Regions from separate parts of the Cupriavidus sp. 05T41 genome, predicted to be linked through region 1. Evidence: predicted binding sites of a transcription regulator. Region 1 holds the regulator's gene; each other region holds the start of a gene.

Region 1 (3,378 bases):
TGCCCTCGTTTCACCGGTTATCCCATGCCGGTGTCGGGCGTCTGGCCATTATAGAGCAGGCCCGCCCCCGCCTTGTGCATTGCAATAGCCGATGCGCGGAAGCGGTGCCGCGCGCACGGAAAAATTGCCGCGCTATTGCTTATGTATTGCACAGCATACACCGGGAGCGTGGCCTTGCGGAATCCCCTTGCGTGATTCGATACCGGCCGTAAATGCGGGAGAACGCCACAAAAATGTGCGCAAAAAAGCCGCGCATCGGGCGCGGCTTGTTCTGGTTTCAAGGGACTGACACCGACGGCCCCCTAGGTGGGCCGCCAGGCACGGTCATTGCTGCATCTGCGCTGCGGCCAATTGATACTTGACCGCTTCGCGGTCGTGGCTTTGCACGCGATCCTTGTGGCGAATCACCTGCCGGTCGAGCTTGTCGACTAGCGCGTCGATAGCGGCATACAGGTCTTCGTGATGCGCTTCGACAAAGATGTCCTTGCCCTTGAGATGTAGATTGATTTCCGCGTACTGCCGCCGGTCCTTTTCTTTTGTATTGTCGACAGATAGCAGCACACTTACGCCAATGACTTGATCGAAATGCCTGACGATACGCTCCAGTTTCGTTTCCACGTACTCACGCAGCGGGGGCGTGATGTCCAAGTGGTGTCCACTGATCTTGAAGTTCATAGCGTTTCTCCTTCTGAAAGAGTTGCATCAGGCAGGCGATGCAACTCGGCTACAAAGACTTGCGGAGATTTACGGCAGGGATTTTCAGCGCCTCGCGGTACTTGGCGACGGTACGGCGCGCCACCACGAAGCCTTGCTCGCCGAGCAGTTCGGCGATCCTGCTATCCGACAGGGGATTCCTGGGATCTTCGGCTCCTATGAGTTGCTTGATCAACGCTCGAATTGCCGTTGAAGAGGCCGCGCCGCCGGTTTCTGTGGATACGTGACTGCCGAAGAAATACTTCAGCTCGAAAGTCCCCATCGGCGTTGCCATGTATTTATTGGTTGTCACCCGAGAGATGGTGGACTCGTGTAGACCCAGTGTATCGGCAATCTCCCGCAAAACCAAGGGGCGCATCGCAATTTCCCCGTGGGTGAAGAAGTTCTTTTGACGTTCGACAATCGCTTGTGCGACGCGCAATATGGTGTCGAAGCGCTGCTGGATATTCTTGATCAACCAGCGTGCTTCCTGCAATTTTTGCTGCAGTCCGGCAGCCCCTGAATCGCCTTTTGCACCGCGCAAAATCTGCGCGTACATATCGTTGATGCGTAGCCGCGGCATCACATCCGGATTGAGTTGCGCGATCCAGCCGCCGCTCATTTTTCGCACGAAAACATCCGGCACCACGAAATCCGCCTCGGGGCGGCTATAGGCATGGCCGGGATACGGGGCGAGCGAGCGGATCAGTTCGTGCGCGGCCTTGAGGTCGGCCTCGTCGACCTGCAGCGCTTTCTTCAGGCGCGTGTAGTCGCGCACCGCGAGCAGCTCCAGGTGGCTGGTGACGATGGTCAGGGCCAGTTCGCGCTGCGGATGGGTGAGCCGGCGCAGTTGCAGCGCCAGGCATTCGGCGGCGTTGCGCGCACCTACGCCGGCCGGGTCGAAGCTCTGCAGCAGGGTCAGGACGGCGTGTACCTCGTCGATCTCGAACTCGAGTTCCTCGGGCAGTTCGGCGCAGATCTCCTCGAGCGAAGCGCTAAGGTATCCGTCGTCGTCCAGCGACTCGACCAGGAAGATCGCGAGCCCTTTGTCGCGCATGGAAATCTTCAGCGGCGCGAGTTGCTCCATCAGGTGCTCGCGCAGCGTCGGCTCGGCGTCACGCAGCTGCATCGGCGTCTTTTCGTCCTCGTCGCCCTGCGGGCGGCGGGCAAAGTCGTCGAGGCTCCAGTCGCTGCCGTAATCCTCGCCGCTGTCGGCGTAGTTGTCGTCGCCATCGGCGGCGCCGTCGGGGCGGTTCTCGCTGGTGCCCTGGCCATCGGCGGGCGCAGGCGCGGGCGCGCTCTGCAGGTTGACGGAGCCATCGGCACCCACGCGCAGCGGGCTTTCGATCCAGTCGTTTTCGCGTTCGAGCAGGGGGTTCTCGGTGAGCGCTTGCTCAACTTCCTGCTGCAGTTCGAGCGTGGACAGTTGCAGCAGCCGGATCGACTGCTGGAGTTGCGGCGTAAGCGCGAGATGCTGCGAGAGGCGGAGCTGTAGCGACGGTTTCATGCGACCTATTTTATGCGCAACTTCCATGCCGTTGGAACGGAAATTGCTATCGCTGATGCCGCCGTGATCGTTTGCAGGATGAAAGGCGACATGAACGCCGCCTGGCCGCGAATATCCCGGCTGCGCGGCAGTAGGCCGCGCCCCGCGTTACATGCGGAAGTTCTCGCCCAGGTAGACCTTGCGCACCGATTCGTTGGCAATGATGTCTTCGGGCTGGCCTGACGCCAGCACGGTGCCTTCGCTGATGATATACGCGTGGTCGCAGATGCCAAGCGTCTCGCGCACGTTGTGGTCCGTGATGAGCACGCCGATGTTGCGTGCCTTGAGGAAGCTGACGATGCGCTGGATTTCGCCCACCGCGATCGGGTCCACGCCGGCGAACGGTTCGTCGAGCAGGATGAAGCGCGGCGCGGAAGCCAGCGCACGGGCGATTTCCACGCGGCGGCGCTCGCCACCGGACAGCGACAGCGCCGGATTCTCGCGCAGGTGGGCGATCTGCAGGTCGTCGAGCAGCGAGTCCAGGCGTCGCTCGATATCCGCCTTGGACAGCGGCTTGCCGTCGTGCACCTGCAACTCGAGCACGGCGCGGATGTTCTCCTGCACGTTGAGCTTGCGGAACACCGAGGCTTCCTGCGGCAGGTAGGACAGGCCCATGCGCGCGCGCTCGTGGATGGCGAGGCCGCTGATGTGCTTGTCGTCGAGCACGATGTCGCCTTCGTCCAGCGCCACCAGCCCGACGATCATGTAGAACGAAGTGGTCTTGCCCGCGCCGTTGGGACCCAGCAGCCCGACCACCTCGCCGCTCTTCACGTCGAGCGACACGTCCTTGACCACCGTGCGCGAGCCGTAGCGCTTCTTCAGGTGGCGCACGACCAGGGTGCTGCTCTCGGTCAGGACGTTGGGCTGGGACGGTTCGGTTTGGGTAGCGGTCATGAAGGCTGAATCCGTGGATCGGGCGGCGCTGCTGCGCGCCGGCGTCAGGGGTTGGCGGGGGCAGGGGCCGGCTTGAGCGGCAGCGGACTGGCGGCGGCGCCGCTGGCGGGCTGCTCCTGGCGCGGCGAGAGCACCGCGCGCACGCGTCCGGACGGGCTGCCTGCCGTGGCGTTCTCGGCGCCGCCGGTGGCCGTGTAGAACTCGTTGCGGCTGTCGTAGGTGATCACGGCACCGCGGATCTCGTC
Region 2 (3,378 bases), on a different contig from region 1:
ACCGCATCCGCGTCGACGCTGTCGCCGGCACGCTCGAATGGCTTGGCGGCGCGCCCGGCGAATCCGCGCTCGAGGCGCGCGCGCTGGCGCCCTCGCCGGACGACGACTTCGCCAGTTTCAGCGTCGGCCGCGGCCTGTTCGGGCTGTTCCGCCGCCATGCGCGGATCGCCGAAGAGGGCGGCAGCGCGCTCGACCTGTCCGAGGCCGACGCGCCTGGCGCTGTCCAAACCGCCGTGGCCGTCGCACAATAGGCCGCGCCCCGGGCAATTCATCCGTTTTGTGCCCCTGTCCGCCGTCCGGCGGGCAGGGGCGACCCCAAGCCTGCGCACGCCAGACCTATCATGGAACATGGCTGCAGGGACGGGCGGTTTCCAGGAACCACCCGTCGCACGGCGCGGGGACTACCGACAAGGATGGGAAAACCATCCGATCACGATCGTTGGAGCAGACATGATCTACATCCTGATGGGCGTTTCCGGCAGCGGGAAAACCACGGTCGGCCAGTTGCTGGCCAAGAACCTGCATTGCGGCTTCCATGACGCCGATGAATTCCACAGCGCGGCCAACAAGGAGAAGATGCATAACGGCATCCCCCTGACCGACGAAGACCGCTGGCCCTGGCTGGCCGCCATGCGCGCGGCGATCGACGCGGCCCGCGCCGAGGGCCGTACCCATGTGTTCACCTGCTCGGCGCTGCGCCAGGTCTACCGCGACCGCCTGTTGCCGTCCGAGGGCGGCGTGACCTTCGTCTATATGAAAGGCGACGCCGCGGTGATCGGCGGGCGCCTGTCCGAGCGCAGCGACCACTTCTTCAACCCGGCCTTGCTGCAAAGCCAGTTCGAGACGCTGGAAGAGCCGAGCGACGCGCTGGTGCTCGATATCCGGCAGACGCCGGAGGCGCTGGTGCAGCGCATCCTGGCCCAGGTGCCCGCGACCGCGGCGGTGCGCTAGGGGGGTGACTCCGGTCCGGGGCGCGCTTTTCCCCTTGGGCGCGCCGGGGCTGGCAGGCATCTTGCTACATATATCTTCGATGGCGCGGACGCTTGCTGCTTGCGGCTTTCGTGGCCATGGGTATCATCCCAATCAGGACAGCACTTCGACGCATGACGCATGGCCAGCGGCTTCGCCGGCCCGGGTGGTGGCCTCGAAATGCTGTGCCGGGAAGAACAAGCCAATCAAAACGGGATCGCCGGCAGCTTGGGCGGCGCCCAAATCATGGGGGAACGGCCATCATGGCGGCGCGGTTTTTCGACGAGATGCTCGATTGGCAAGATGGCGTGGCAGCGGCAATCCACGCGGGGCAGCCCCTGCCGGCAGGGGCGGTGCGCGGGCACTACAAGCAGTTCGCGGACTGGCTGGCGCGCCAGTCCGAAGGAACCATGGGCAACAAGCGCGCGGAGGCGGACCTGATCTTCCGGCGCGTGGGCATCACCTTCGCTGTCTACGGCGACAAGGACGAGTCCAACAGCGGCACCGAGCGCACCATTCCGTTCGACGTGATTCCCCGCATCTTTCCCGCCAGCGAGTGGGCCACGCTGGAGCGCGGGCTGCGCCAGCGCGTATCGGCGCTGAACCGCTTCATCCATGACATCTACCACGGCCAGGACATCATCCGCGCCGGCGTGATCCCGCCCGACCAGATCTACAACAACGCCCAGTACCGGCCAGAGATGCTCGGCATCGACGTGCCGCGCGACATCTACGCCCACGTGGCCGGCATCGACGTGGTGCGCGCGGGCGAGGGCGAGTTCTACGTGCTGGAAGACAACCTGCGCGTGCCCTCCGGCGTGTCCTACATGCTGGAAAACCGCAAGATGATGATGCGGCTGTTCCCGGACCTGTTCGCGCGCAACCGCGTGGCGCCGGTGGCCCACTATCCCGACCTGCTGCTCGACATGCTGCGCGGCGTCTCGCCGCAGAACATCGCCGATCCGACCGTGGTGGTGCTCACGCCGGGCATGTACAACTCGGCCTACTTCGAGCACGCCTTCCTCGCGCAGCAGATGGGCGTGGAACTGGTCGAGGGCAGCGACCTGTTCGTGCAGGACGAGCACCTCTACATGCGCACCACGCAGGGGCCGCAGCGCATCGACGTGATCTACCGTCGCGTCGACGACGATTTCCTCGATCCGCTCGTGTTCCGTCCCGACTCCACGCTGGGCGCGGCGGGGCTGCTGTCGGTCTACCGTGCCGGCAACGTGACCATCTGCAATGCCATCGGCACCGGCGTGGCCGACGACAAGTCGATCTACCCCTACGTGCCCGACATGATCCGCTTCTACCTCGGCGAGGAAGCGATCCTCAACAACGTGCCGACCTATATGTGCAGGCGCCCCGACGACCTGCAGTACGTGCTCGACCACATGGACGAACTGGTGGTCAAGGAAACCCACGGCGCCGGCGGCTACGGCATGCTGGTGGGGCCCGCCGCCACGCGCGCGGAGATCGACACTTTCCGTGAAGTGGTGCGCGCGCGTCCGGAGCAGTACATCGCGCAGCCCACGCTGGCGCTGTCGACCTGCCCGACCTACGTGGAAGCGGGCATCGCGCCGCGCCATATCGACCTGCGGCCCTTCGTGCTGTCGGGCAAGGATGTGCGCATGGTGCCGGGCGGGCTGACGCGCGTGGCCTTGCGCGAAGGCTCGCTGGTGGTCAATTCGTCGCAGGGCGGCGGCACCAAGGACACCTGGGTGCTGGAGCGCTGAAGCGCCGGAATGGCCGGATGCGGGGCGCGCCAGGCGTGCCCGCGGATTGTTGGGATTGCCGCGCCGCCGCTGTCCATGCGCGGGCGGCGTGGACGAACAGCGCAGTACGAGGGGACTGACCATGCTAAGCCGCACCGCCGACCATCTGTTCTGGATGGCGCGCTATACCGAACGCGCGGAGAACACCGCGCGCATGCTCGACGTGAACTACCAGACTTCGCTGCTGCCGCAATCGGCGGAAGTGGCGGAGCAGGGCTGGTGGGCGATGCTCGACATTTCCGAGCTGACCGCCGTGTTCGACAACAAATACGGCCTGCTCACGCGCGACGATGTGATCGACTTCATGGTGCGCGACATGACCAATCCGTCGTCGATCATGAGCTGCCTGCGCGCTGCCCGCGAGAACGCGCGCGCGGTGCGCGGCTCGCTCACCACCGAGGTCTGGGAAACCATCAACACCACCTGGCTCGATGTGCAGCGCCTGATCGCAGATGGCGTGCTGTGCGAGGACCCGGCGCAGTTCTTCGAGTGGGTCAAGTTCCGCTCGCACCTGGCGCGCGGCGTGCAGTTCGGCACCATGCTCAAGGACGACGCCTTCCACTTCATGCGGCTGGGCACCTTCCTCGAGCGCGCTGACAATACCGCGCGGATCCTCGACGTGAAGTTCCAGGCC
Region 3 (3,378 bases), on a different contig from region 1:
GTCGATGTTGCCGGACAGCGAGATCAGGTTGAGGTGGATCTCCTGCAGGTCCCACTCGCGCCCGAGCTTCTCGGACACCAGCTCGCGCAGGATGGTCAGGTGCCCCGGCGCGTCGATCTTGACCATGGCCGGAAACCGCGACACCACGGCATGCGGGTTGGCTTCGGTGATGGCGTCGATGATGGGACGGGTGTCGTCGTTGCTTTGCAGCGCGATATAGACATTGGCGGTCATGGCGGCGCTCTCCTCAGGCAAGGCCAAGCTTGTGCAGGCGCGCGTCGAACTGCTCCAGGCACAGCGCCACGATCTGCTCGCCGCCGTCGCCCAGCAGCGTGTCCGCCACCGGCACCAGCGCCGCGCCCACCTGCTGTCGCGCCGCGCGCGCCCAGCCCGACAGCAGCATGCGGTTGGCCTCGGACTCGGCTGCCGCGGCCTGTACCACCGCGTCGACCCAGCGCGCATGCTCCTCGCGCCAGTCGTTCATGAACTCGGTCAGCACCGCCAGCCCGGTGCCGCAGGCGCGCGCGATGACGGCGTCGGCGTGCTGGTACACCAGCGGGTAGAGCAGCCCGTCGAGCACCAGGTTCTGGGTGACGAAGGTCTCGAACCAGTCCTCGATCACGAAGCTGTGCTCCACCAGGCGGCGCAGCGGCTGCCACGCGGCGCTGTCCATCCAGGCGGCCTTGGCGCGCTCGAGCGCCACGCCCGTGTTGCCGTCGAGCAGCATGCCGATGCGCGACAGGTACTGGGCAATGCCGAGCCGGTCCATCGCGCAGTAGGTGCAGGCCTGCGTGATGGCAGTGCCCCAGCCATAGTCCGCGCAGTAGAAGTTGTTCATGTTGGCGGCCCACTCCACGTGGCGCAGCGGCAGCAGGCCGTCGGCCAGGCGTTCCTGCCACTCCAGCGGCAGCGCCGGCAGCAGCCCGCGCTTTTCCACGAAGGCGAAGCTCTTCTCGGCGGCGTCCTGCTGGCGGCCGCGCGCGCCGACGTAGGCGCCGTAGTAGTACTGGCGCGGGTCCTTCAGCGCGTACCAGTCTTCCATCACGATCGCCGTGCGGCGCTTGTCGTAGAGCGCGTACTGCGGGTCCCACGTGGGGCGGTAGTGGAAGTTGACCTCCGACTGCACGTCGTAGGTGGCTTCCTGGTAGCGCGAGGCCGGCTTGTCGCCGAAGCGGCGCGCGATATTGCCGTAGGTCTGGCGCAAGGGCTGGATCTGCTGGGTCTTGATATCGACTTGCATCGCTGGGTCTCCTGGGTCGTGTTGTTCTTGTCGTGTTGTTCTTGTCGGGGGGATCGGGCCGGGTGCCGCCGGCCTGGTCAGGCGTCCTGCCCGGACGGCGGGGCCTGCGGCGGGAGGAAGCGCACGTGGTTGACGCTGCAGAACGCCTCGAACATCGGCTCGGGCATGATCAGCTCGACGTTGAGCTCGGGGTCCGCCACGCTGAAGGCGAACTGCACGAAGCCCTCGGGCGTGCGGCCGTCCACGCGCACATAGCGCGGCGTGGCTTCGAACAGGGGGACCGACTGGTTGATCATGGCGCGCTCCTCTGGTGGCAGATACGAGCTCTATTGCGAAGAGCGTGCCAGGCAGCGCGAAGCACGGCGGCACAAGGGCCGGCGGCGTCGAGGCGGGATTCGCCTGCGCGTTTACCCGCAAGCGCCGGGTGCCGCGCCATCGATGAATTGATCAATCCGGCGAAGGGGCTTGATCAAATGGTGAAAAGCCGCCCGGGGCGGACGTTTGCGGACAGGCTTGCGGCGCGGCGCGGATGCCCCGCGGTGCAACAGGCGATTTGCCGGAGACGGCGCAATGCCATGCGCGGGCTGGGCCGCGCGGCATATGCGGTGCAGCAGGCCGCGCTGGCGGCCTGGCCGCGCCGTTCGGGGGAGTGCATCAAATGGTGAAACGCTGCCTGGCGAGCGTTTTCGCGGGGCGGCCAGGAGATCGGGCGCTCAGGCGCCGCGGCTGCCCCGGTTCTTCCAGCGGTAGGCCAGCTGCGGCCGGGTAATGCCCAGCAGGCGCGCGGCCTGGCTCATATTGCCGTTGGCCCGCTCCATGGCCGCCTCCATCAGCACCGTTTCCACGTCGCCCAGCGCCAGCTGCTGCTCGGCCATATGGTCCAGCAAGCCGTGCACGGCCGCTTCGCGCAAGGCCGGCAGGGTGCCGCCCGCGCCGAGCCGCGGCGCCGTGTCCATGGCGGCCGGCGCGCTGGCGGGCAGGAACAGGTGGTCGGCCGAGATCAGGCCGCCGTTGCTGGCCAGGATGACCCCGCGCTCGATCACGTTCTCCAGCTCGCGCACATTGCCGGGCCAGTCGTAGCGGCGCAGCTCGGCCAGCGCGCGGTCGGTGATGCCGACGATCTTCTTGCCGTGGCGCGCGCCATAGCGTGCCACGAAGCGCTCCACCAGCAGGCGGATGTCGTCGAGCCGCTCGCGCAGCGGCGGGATCGTGACGGGATAGACGTTGAGGCGGTAATACAGGTCCTTGCGGAAGGTGCCGGCCTTGACCGCCTCGGCCAGGTCCACGTTGGTGGCGGCCACCAGCCGCACATCCACGCGGCGCGCTTCGGTGCCGCCCACGCGCTCCAGCTCGCCCTCCTGCAGCACGCGCAGCAGCTTGGACTGCGCCGGCAGCGACAGCTCGCCCAGCTCGTCCAGGAACAGGGTGCCGCCATGCGCCCGCTCGAAGCGGCCCGGGCGCGACTGGTGCGCGCCGGTGAAGGCGCCCTTCTCCACGCCGAACAGCTCGGACTCGATCAGCTCGTCGGGGATGGCCGCGCAGTTGACCGCCACGAAGGGCTTGTCCGCGCGTGCGCTCACGCCGTGCAGCGCCTGCGCGAAGCGCTCCTTGCCGACCCCGGTCTCGCCCAGCAGGAGCACGGTCACGTTGCTGGCGGCGGCGCGCTGCAGCAGGCCCCAGGCGGCGCGGAACTCGGGCGAGCAGCCCACCAGGTCGGCGGGCTTGCCGTTGTTGCGCTGGAGCGCGCGCAGGTGCTCGACCTCGCTTTGCAGCTCCAGGATGGTCTCGATCACCGGGTCGGGCTGGTACAGGGCCAGCACTTCGGCGCCGTCCTCCCATGCCTCCAGCGGCTTGCCGATGATGCGGCAATGCGCATGCCCGCAGGCGATGCACTCCACCTCCCGGTAGAGGATGGTGCGGCCCATCAGCGCCGAGGTATAGCCGGTGGCGTATCCGATCTGCATCCAGCAGGCGGGCGCGTCGACGACGCCGAACAGCTGGCGGTGCACGTCGCCCTCGAAGGAGTCTTCCCACAGGAATTCGCCATCGTAGATGCCGGCGGCGATGTCGATGTCCACCTTGACCGGCGTCACCCGCACCACGCCTTCGATGGTATGCAGGCAGGGACCGATCTCGAG
Region 4 (3,378 bases), on a different contig from region 1:
CGCATGCGCCGGCCCGCGCACATCCAGGGCGGAGATCCGCGCGCGTGCGCGGCGCATGAAGTGCAGGCCGCACATCGCATGAAGAGGTTTGCCCAAGCGGTTTGCCCAAGCGGCTCCCTGTCGGATACATTAGGATTCCCGGCCGCCCGTCATTCCAGAGGCACATAGAGCCGGCGACGGCGCCAGGCCGGGAGACGACAAGGAGACGACGATGGACCTGCGGCAACGCGAGCACATCGATGCGGTAGTGCAGCTCACCACGCACGCCGGCGCGCTGTTGCCGCGCGCGCCCGAGACCATCATCCAGAACTCCTGGCGGCGCTGCGTGCACCAGTACGGCCTGGACCCGGCGCGCATGCAGCAGGCCTGCATCCTGCCGCAGACGCGCCTGCGCGAGCACCAGCAGCGCATCGACGATTTCGCCCGCATCGCGCGCCACGGGCTGCAGACGCTGTACAGCCAGGTCGCCGGCATGGGCTACGTGGTGCTGCTCACCGACGCGCAGGGCGTGACGGTGGACTACCTCGGCGACGCCAGTGCCGATGCGCGCCTGCGCCGCGCCGGCCTGTACCTGGGCGCGCAGTGGAGCGAGGCCGGCGCCGGCACCTGCGCGGTGGGCACCGCGCTGGCCACCGGGCAGGCGCTGACCGTGCACCAGGCCGACCATTTCGACGCCACCCATATCCCGCTGACCTGCACCGCCGCGCCGCTGTTCGATTCGCACGGCAGCCTCTGCGCCATCCTCGACATCTCCGCGCTGACCTCGCCGCAGGCCAAGGACAGCCAGGGCCTGGCGCTGCAGATGGTGCGCATCTACGCCAGCCATATCGAGAACGCCAGCTTCCTGCGCAGCCATCGCGAAGACTGGATCCTCAAGCTCAATGCCGCGCCGGAATTCGTCGACGTGAACCCGGAATACCTGCTCGCGCTCGACGCCGGCGGCCGCGTGGTCGGGCACAACCGCCGCGCGCAGCAGATGCTGGGGGCCGAACCCGGCCTGGGCGGGGCGCCCCTGCTTGGCATGGCCTTCGAGGCGCTGTTCGACGCGCGCCTCGACGAACTGGGCCGCTTCGTGCATTCGCGCCCGAGCGAGCAGCGCGCGCTGGCCCTGTCGCGCAGCGGCACGCGGCTCTACCTGAGCGTGATGCCGCCGGCCCTGCGCTGGCAGCCGGCCGCCGCCGTGCGCAGCCCGCCGCTGCAAGCGCCGCTGGCGGCCCTGTGCGGCGGCGATGACGCGCTGCAGCAGCAATTGCTGCGCGCCGCCAAGCTGGTCGACTCCCCGATCAACCTGCTGATCAACGGCGAGACCGGCAGCGGCAAGGAATATCTCGCCAAGGCGCTGCACCAGTCCAGCGGACGCCGCCAGGGGCCCTTCGTGGCGGTGAACTGCGCGGCGATCCCCGAATCGCTGATCGAGAGCGAGCTGTTCGGCCACCTGCCCAACAGCTTCTCGGGCGCCGGCTCGCGGCCCAAGCGCGGCCTCATCCAGGAAGCGGACGGCGGCACCCTGTTCCTCGACGAGATCGGCGACATGCCGCGCGAGCTGCAATCGCGCCTGCTGCGCGTGCTGGCCGAAGGCGAGGTGCTGGCCATCGGCGCGGCGCGGCCGGTGCCGGTCAGTGTGCGCGTGATCTCCGCCACCCACCATCCGCTGGACCAGCTGGTGAGCAGCGGCCGCTTCCGCGAAGACCTCTACTACCGGCTCAACGGCGCCCGCCTGATGCTGCCGCCGCTGCGCGAGCGCTCGGACCTCGACTGGCTGATCGGCAAGATGCTTGGCACTGGCACTGGCACTGGCACTGGCACTGGCATCGGCGCCGGCGCCGGCGCCGTCAGCCTGTCGCCGGCGGCGCGCGCGCGCCTGCACGCGCATGCCTGGCCCGGCAACCTGCGCGAACTGCGCAACGCGCTCGAGTATGCGCGCGCGATCTGCACCGACGGACATATCGAGGTGGAAGACCTGCCCGAAGGCATTGGCGCGGCGGCGCGCCAGCAAGGCCTGCTTGCCACGGCGGCCGCGCCGGCGGCGCCGGCCGCCACCATGGCGCAGCCGGTCCCGGTCCAGGTGCCGGCGATGGCGTCGCCGGCACCCGGCTTCGATCCGCACCAGCTGCCGCCCGAAGCGATGTTGCTGATGCAATATCTGCGCGCCGCCGGCTGGAACCTCAGCGCGGTGGCACGCCAGATCGGCGTGAGCCGCATGACGCTGTACCGGCGCATGGCGCGCTACGGCATCGCGTCCCCCAACCAGCGCGACGCGGCGCACGACTGAGCGCGGCGCCGCGCTGCGCCCCGCGCCTCGCGACACCTGTCCAGCGGCCGTACACCTGATGCTGTGACACCTGTCACGCGGTGCGCCGCCACGCCCGGCCAAAGTCCCTTTTTCCTGCGGGTAATCCCGCGCTTTTCCTGCCCTGCGCGCGTGTCCGGCGGGTGGCACGCCCATTGCGATATGCCTGTCACAAGACAAGACGGCAGGAGACACGCATGGGTGAGCAGACGCTGGCCGAACGGCCCCTGGTGGGCATCATCGCCAATCCGGTCTCGGCGCGCGATATCCGCCGCGTGATCGCCAACGCCAACACGCTGCAACTGGCCGACCGCGTCAATATCGTGCTGCGCCTGCTGGCCGCGCTGGCCGCCTGCGGCGTGGGTCGCGTGCTGATGATGCCGGACCGCGAGGGCATGCGCGTGCTGCTGGCGCGGCACCTCGCGCGTCGCCAGGGGCCGGACGCAGCGCTGCCCGGGGTGGAGTACCTCGACATGCCGGTCACCGCCCGCGTGGACGACACCTTCCTGGCCGCGCGCATGCTGCGCGAAGCGGGGGTGTCCGCCATCATCGTGCTCGGCGGCGACGGCACCCACCGCGCCGTGGTGCGCGAATGCGGCGACGTGCCGATCGCCGGCATCTCCACCGGCACCAACAACGCCTATCCCGAAATGCGCGAGGCCACCATCACCGGGCTCGCCACCGGCCTGTTCGCCAGCGGGCGCATTCCGGCGGCGCACTCGCTGGCCGGCAACAAGCGGCTGGACATCTGCATCGCCGGCACGAACGAGGTGCGCCGCGATATTGCGCTGGTGGATGCGGTCATCTCCCACGAGCACTTCATCGGCGCGCGCGCCCTGTGGAAGACCGAGACGCTGGGCGCCGTGTACCTCGCCTTCGCCGATCCGCAGGCCATCGGCCTGTCCGCCATCGGCGGCCTGCTCGACCCGGTGGGCCGGCACGAATCCGGCGGGCTGGCCATCGAGCTGGCGGCTGCCGGCGCAGGCCGCTTCGAACTGCGCGCGCCGATCGCGCCTGGCTTGCTCAGCGCGGTGCCCATCGCAGGCTGGGAGCGCCTGACCGACGGCGTGCCGCACCGCGTGCGCCAG

The links. The regulator sigma-54, encoded in region 1, starts transcription at its own class of promoters, with help from an activator protein. The targets are predictions, from matches to a motif close to TGGCANGNAANCTGCTTT.
Region 2: a site for sigma-54 is predicted at 1,002-1,019, ahead of AC1DKV_RS12905 (circularly permuted type 2 ATP-grasp protein). Genes of this name have one in related genera too.
Region 3: a site for sigma-54 is predicted at 1,569-1,586, ahead of AC1DKV_RS00980 (phenol hydroxylase subunit). Genes of this name have one in related genera too.
Region 4: a site for sigma-54 is predicted at 2,435-2,452, ahead of AC1DKV_RS03655 (ATP-NAD kinase family protein). Genes of this name have one in related genera too.

What each region holds. Positions count from the first base shown of each region.
Region 1 covers NZ_JBFTLQ010000010.1:128,532-131,909, reverse strand. Annotated here, with positions in the region: gene hpf (ribosome hibernation-promoting factor, HPF/YfiA family) at 325-675, opposite strand; gene AC1DKV_RS08535 (RNA polymerase factor sigma-54) at 725-2,200, opposite strand; gene lptB (LPS export ABC transporter ATP-binding protein) at 2,348-3,133, opposite strand; gene lptA (lipopolysaccharide transport periplasmic protein LptA) at 3,178-3,378, opposite strand, start outside.
Region 2 covers NZ_JBFTLQ010000017.1:65,102-68,479, forward strand. Annotated here, with positions in the region: gene edd (phosphogluconate dehydratase) at 1-251, shown strand, start outside; gene AC1DKV_RS12900 (gluconokinase) at 451-951, shown strand; gene AC1DKV_RS12905 (circularly permuted type 2 ATP-grasp protein) at 1,233-2,705, shown strand; gene AC1DKV_RS12910 (alpha-E domain-containing protein) at 2,827-3,378, shown strand, end outside.
Region 3 covers NZ_JBFTLQ010000001.1:217,575-220,952, reverse strand. Annotated here, with positions in the region: gene AC1DKV_RS00990 (MmoB/DmpM family protein) at 1-234, opposite strand, end outside; gene AC1DKV_RS00985 (aromatic/alkene monooxygenase hydroxylase subunit beta) at 248-1,240, opposite strand; gene AC1DKV_RS00980 (phenol hydroxylase subunit) at 1,318-1,536, opposite strand; gene poxR (phenol degradation transcriptional regulator PoxR) at 1,954-3,378, opposite strand, start outside.
Region 4 covers NZ_JBFTLQ010000004.1:139,625-143,002, forward strand. Annotated here, with positions in the region: gene AC1DKV_RS03650 (sigma-54-dependent Fis family transcriptional regulator) at 212-2,272, shown strand; gene AC1DKV_RS03655 (ATP-NAD kinase family protein) at 2,488-3,378, shown strand, end outside.